One region of the Pseudobutyrivibrio sp. AR14 genome, then DNA from elsewhere that is predicted to be linked to it. Evidence: predicted binding sites of a transcription regulator. Region 1 holds the regulator's gene; the other holds the start of a gene.
The links. The regulator Rex, encoded in region 1, represses fermentation and respiration genes when NADH is low (regulators of the CRP and FNR family bind a similar motif). The targets are predictions, from matches to a motif close to ATTGTTAANTANTTAACAAT.
Positions count from the first base shown of each region.

Region 2: a site for Rex is predicted at 1,487-1,506, ahead of BLP50_RS01700 (carboxyl transferase domain-containing protein). Genes of this name have one in related genera too.

Region 1 covers NZ_FMUY01000001.1:247,382-250,590, reverse strand. Annotated here, with positions in the region: gene BLP50_RS01155 (hypothetical protein) at 96-863, opposite strand; gene BLP50_RS01150 (redox-sensing transcriptional repressor Rex) at 872-1,504, opposite strand; gene abc-f (ribosomal protection-like ABC-F family protein) at 1,564-3,209, opposite strand, start outside.
Region 2 covers NZ_FMUY01000001.1:356,273-359,481, reverse strand. Annotated here, with positions in the region: gene BLP50_RS01710 (segregation and condensation protein A) at 20-775, shown strand; gene scpB (SMC-Scp complex subunit ScpB) at 874-1,446, shown strand; gene BLP50_RS01700 (carboxyl transferase domain-containing protein) at 1,588-2,913, shown strand; gene BLP50_RS01695 (OadG family protein) at 2,932-3,209, shown strand, end outside.

The DNA.
Region 1 (3,209 bases):
TAAACTCCTTTCAAAAATAGGTTAATCTAACACTAATATTTTACCATAAGTCATAAAAAAAGACTAAACTTTATAAAGTCTAGTCTTTTATAGATTTATTGATTTTCTTCAGCTGATTCAATAGACTCATCTATTTCATCAGAATCCTCTTTTGTCTCCTTAGAAACCGCATCTAAATCTACATCTTCTAAGTTAACATTAGATAGGTCTGCGGCCTCCTCCTCAGAAGATTTCTTAGCTGATTTATCGTCAGCTTTGTCATCAGCTGTACCAAGATAGAAATCCCCATTTTGTAAGTCGAATAAATTAAGAACTTCCATACCAAAAACATCATGCATATATGAGTAAATCTCTTTATTATTAATCTCTCGATTATGCTTTCTAATGACATTTTTCTTAAGCTGGACACGGATATCCTTTATCCAGTTAGTAATCTCCTCAGCCTCTTGAGAATTAGTGCGAAGCTTATCATAGCAATAATCCATGGAGGCAAGCATAAGCTGCTTATTGACCTCCTCTGTCTGATTAGGAATATCCATCAGCTCATCCTCTGCAGAAGCTATGCGTTCTTTACACTCTTCCAAGAGACGCTTATCATCATCAAGCTTCTTAGAAACCAAATCGGAAGTGCCTTCCATGTTAGACATAACAGAAGACATAAGATTCTCTTTGACTTTCTTTAAATCTTTCAGCTCCTTTTTAAGCTCTGCCTCTCTCTTTAAAAGGTCATTTTCTCTAGTTTCTAATTCTTTAACATTGCTAGGCTTGCCGCCTAGAGCAAACAATCTATGCCACTTTTGATCCAATATAAGCATTGGAACTTTTATTTTAGCAATTGCTGCAGAATAATCATGCTCCCCCATAAACTCACCTACTTATTCTTATGCTGAGTAATATTATAAGATAACTGCATTAAGCTATCAGACAAATGAACGTTTTCGATAACCACATCTGGAATATCATCCAAATCAACATGGGCAAAATTCCAAATTGCATGGACGCCAAGAGATACAAGCTTGAGAGCTGTAGCCTTAGCATTTGATTTTGGAAGGGTTAGCGCCGCAATCTCAACATCATTATTCTTAATGAATTCAGGAAGATCCTCTAGCATCTGAACAGGAAGATCTCTAACCATCTTGCCTTTGAGTTCAGGATTAACATCAAAAAGTCCAATTATTTTAAATCCAACTCGCTCAAATTTAACATATCCTGCTATGGCCTGGCCTAAATTACCAGCACCGATAACAATAACATTATGGGTGTCATGAACACCAAGTATATTACCAATTTCCTCGTGGAGATAAGCAACATTATAGCCATAGCCCTGCTGACCAAAGCCACCAAAATTGTTCAAATCCTGTCTAATCTGAGATGCGGTAACATGCATCCTCTTACTTAGATCATTAGAAGAAATTCTTTCCACACCATCATCTAATAATTCGCCTAAATAGCGATAATATCTAGGCAATCTCCTGATGACAGCCTGAGAAATCTTTTTATCCAAAGCGTAAGCCTCCTAAAATCTATTCAATAAATTAATTATAAAATCTGTCTAAAAGCATGTCAAGGATTTAACAATCCCCACTCATCGTACAATTCTTCAAGGCGAGAATCTATTTCTTTCTGCTTAGCGGTAAGCTCGTTAAGCTTGGCAGAATTGGTCATATTTTCAGGCTTTAAGAACTCCTCTTCTATAGCTGCCTTCTTGGATTCAAGGGTCTCGATTTCCTCTTCAATTTTAGAAATCCTGTTTTGAAGCTTTCTTTTTTCAGCTTCTATTCTCTTCTGTTCCTTATAGTCAAGCTTAGCTGCAGTCTCTTCTGAGGCCCCAAGGGATACAGACTCAGTCTGTGTTCCATAAAGCTGTTCTTTTTTAGCAATGTAATCATCGTAATTGCCCAAATACTTTATAAGCTTTCCATCAGAGAGCTCAAGAATCATATTTGCAGTTCTATTTACGAAATATCGATCGTGGCTGACATACAAAAGTGTACCGTCATATTCATTAAGAGCCTCTTCTAGCATCTGCTTAGAATCCATATCAAGATGGTTGGTAGGCTCATCGAGAATGAGTAAATTAGACTTGGAAAGCATAAGCTTTGCCAAAGACACACGTCCTCTTTCTCCACCGGACAAATCACTAATCCTCTTGAATACATCATCTTCAGTGAACATGAATGCAGCCAAGGTATTTCTTACCTTTGTTTCAGTCAAAAATGGATAGGCATCATGCAACTCACTAAAAATAGTATTAGTTTCAGTGAGCCCCTGCTGTTCCTGATCATAGTAACCCACAGTAACATTGACACCAAAGCGAATTTCTCCTGATTCAAAATCAGTAAGACCATTGATACACTTTAAGATAGTTGTCTTACCTGTTCCGTTATCACCTAAAATAGCAATCCTATCACCCTTGTGTACCTCAAATGATAAATCAGTGAAGATATTTTTATCCTCATAGGATTTTGTCACATGAGAAAAATCAAGAACATCCTTGCCACTTTCTTTTTCTATTTCAAGAGTAAGTCGCATCTTAGGCATGTCCTTATCAGGAGCATCCATCACATCCATTTTATCCAAAAGCTTTTTGCGGCTCTCTGCTCGCTTGATTGATTTTTCTCTGTTAAAAGACTGAAGCTTATCGATAACAGCCTTTTGATGTTCAATCTCTTTTTGCTGCTTCTCATAAGAGCGCTCATAAGAAATCATATAAATCTCTTTTTGCTGCATAAAGGCAGTATAATTACCGGTATAGACACTAGTCCTACCGTAAGACAAATCAACCACATGGTCAGCTATCTTATCAAGAAAATATCTATCATGGGCTACAATAATCACTGCTCCCTTGTATGAAGAAAGATACCCCTCTAACCACATAATAGATTTTAAATCCAAATGGTTAATAGGCTCATCTAAAAGCAATAAGTCAGGTGAAGAAGCCAGAAGTCTACCAAGAGAAACTCTTGTCTTTTGACCACCTGAAAGCTCGTTCATGCTCTTATCGAAGTCCTCTTGTTCAAAGCCTAATCCCTTTAAAATACCAATAGCCTCAGAGCGGAATGTATACCCACCCTGCAAATCAAACTGATGCTGTAACTTATGATAATCATCCATGAATTTAGCCATTTCAGAATTATCAATTGAACTCATCATACTTTCCATTTCAGAAAGTCTTTTTTCCATGGAAAGTAAATCTTCTCTAGCGCTAA
Region 2 (3,209 bases), 110 kb from region 1:
CATAAGTAGGAGAAAATTCATGGAGATGAATGTTAAGCTTCAGGTATTTGAGGGGCCATTAGACTTGCTTCTTCACCTGATTGATAAGAATAAAGTTGATATTTACGATATTCCAATCGTTGAGATTACTGATCAATATATGGAATATGTTCGAGCTATGGATAATAGTGACTTGGATATTATGTCTGAGTTCCTGCTTATGGCTACCACACTTCTTGATATTAAGAGTCGTATGCTTCTTCCTAGAGAGGAAAAGGAAGAGGACGGCGAAGAGGCTGAGGATCCACGTGCAGAGCTTGTTCAGCAGTTACTTGAGTACAAAATGTACAAGACTATATCTTATCAGCTTCGAGATAGACAGATGGATGCCAGCCTTGTATTTTACAAGGAGCCTACCATCCCTGATGAGGTTTTAAAGTACGAGCAGCCAGTTGACTTAGAAGAGCTTATGTCTGACCTTACTTTGAACAAGCTTAATGATATTTTTAACCAGGTTCTTAAGCGTCAGGATAATAGACGAGATCCAATCCGTTCTACATTTGGTAAGATTAAAAAGGAAGAGGTTTCATTGGAACAGAAGATGGAGTGGACTATCGCTTTTGCTAAGGCTCACAATACATTTAGTTTCAGAAACTTATTAGAAGCTGCTCATTCTAAGACAGAGGTTATTGTTACATTCCTTTGTATCTTGGAAATGATGAAGGCTGGACAGATTAATATTACTCAAGAAGATACATTTACTGATATTGTTATTGAGAGTAAGATTGCTGCTTAAAATGCATGTTTTTTGCGAGACAAAGAATATGCTCAAGAAGTGCCATTGCCGGAGGCAATTTTTAGATGGCATTTTTCCTTATTGAATTTGGAGGGAATATGGATATTAAAGAAATAGAGAATATAGTTGAGGGCATTCTTTTTGCAATGGGTGGCACAGTTGAGCCATCTAAGATTGCTAAGGCTCTTGAAATAGAAGATAAGCAAGTTGTTGAGGCTATCGAGTCTCTTAAGAAATCATACGAGGACAATAATAGAGGTATTACAATTACCGAGATAGATGGTGCATATCAGATGTGCACTAGCCCTGATATTTATGAGTATCTTATTAGGATTGCTAAGCAGCCTAAAAAATACGTACTTACGGATGTGCTTTTGGAGACACTTTCAATCATTGCATATAAGCAGCCTATCACTAAATCAGAGATTGAAAAAATCCGTGGAGTTTCCTGTGATTTTGCAGTTTCAAAGCTTGTTGAGTTTGGCTTATGTACAGAGCTTGGCCGTCTTGATGCCCCTGGTAGACCTATGCTTTTTGGTACTACAGAGGAGTTTTTACGCTCATTTGGTGTTAGCTCAATTGATGAACTGCCAGAGCTTTCTCAGACGCAGATTGAGGAGTTTAAAATGGAGGCCGAAAATGAGGCTAATAATGTAGAGGTTACAATATAATTTTTATACAAAAAACCACCCAAATTTTGGGTGGTTTTTTTATGACAATTTTTTAACACGATTTCGTTGAAAAGGGCTTAAATAAAGGGTATCATTATACTTGCGAGAAATTTGAAATATTTATATAAATGGAGGTATGAGATGGGTAATGATTTAAATCAGGCTCAGGCTAGAATTAACGCATTGCTTGATGACAACAGCTTTGTTGAGCTTCAGTCATTAGTAGTTGCTCGCAACACAGATTTTAACCTTGATGCAAAGAAAGAACCATCAGACGGAGTAATTATTGGTCATGGTCTCGTGGATGGCACATTAGTGTTCGTTTTCAGCCAGAACGCCGAGGTATTGGGCGGTACTATTGGTGAGATGCATGCAAAGAAGATTCTGTCGCTTTATGACATGGCACTTAAAGTTGGTGCTCCTGTCATTGGATTTATTGATTGCGGTGGAGTTCGTTTACAAGAGTCATTTGATGCTCTTGAGTCTCTAGGTGCAGTTATCGAGAGAGCAGCAGATGTTAAGGGCGTTATTCCTCAGCTTATTTGTGTAGCTGGTCAGTGCGGTGGTGGACTTTCAGTTCTTCCAGCAATTGCTGATTTCACATTTATGGTTGATGGCGCTTCATTGTTTGTTAATTCACCTGATACTATTACAGGTAATGATAAAGATACATCATCTGCAAAGTTCCAGTTCGAAGAGGCTGGTACAGTTGATATGTATGGCTCACTTGAAGAAGTTGTTGCTTCAATGCGCCAGGTTATCTCTATGATTCCTAATGATATCGTAGAGGCTACAGATGATCTTAATCGTGCTTCAGAAGGCCTTGATTCTAAGGTATCTGATGCAGCTGCAATTGCTACTGAGATTGCAGATAATAGAGAGTTTATCGAGCTTAAAGCTGGATATGCTAAGGAGATGGTTACTGGTCTTATCAAGCTTGATGGCGTTACCATCGGTGTAGTTGGAAATAGAGAAGTTGATGGAGAAGCATATCTTTCAGCTATCGGTTGCGAGAAGGCTGCTGATTTTGTTGAGCTTTGCGATATGTATGAGATTCCTGTTCTTTCTATTACAAATGTTGCAGCATTTAAGTCTTGCACATGCCAGGAGAAGCGTCTTCCACGAGCTCTTGCTCAGATGTCACAGAGATTTGTTGATGCTAGCATTCCTAAGATCAATCTTATTACAAAACAGGCATACGGAAGTGCTTATGTTCTCATGAACTCTAAGTCACTTGGTGCTGATTTAGTATATGCTTTTGAAAATGCTTCAGTTGGTGCAATGGAAGCTTCTAAGGCTGCTAGAATCCTTTCTGATAATGGTACAGACGCTGCTGCAATTGAAAAAGATTACGCACAGCTTCAGGATAGCGCTCTCACAGCTGCTGCCCATGGCCATATCGATAGAATTGTTTCTACTGCAGATGCTAGAAAGTACATCATTGCAGGATTTGAGATGTTTTTTTAAGAGCAGGAAGGTGATTATATGAAGAAAAAAATATCATTACTTTTATGCACCTTAGCACTTGCTCTTGGTCTGACAGCTTGTGGAGAGCTTAAGAGTTCAGATGAGATTGCAGGACGTACAGTATCTTCTTATCGTGAAGAAGTTACTGAGTTCATGGAGGTATTCGGTGATACTTTAGCTGGTGATCGTTCTGCTTTTAAAGATGAGATTTCTCAGGAGCTTCAGACATACTATGGTATCACTTTAGAGGATGCTGCAGCATCGTTTGGAATGAGTGTTGATGAGTTGCTTGATTC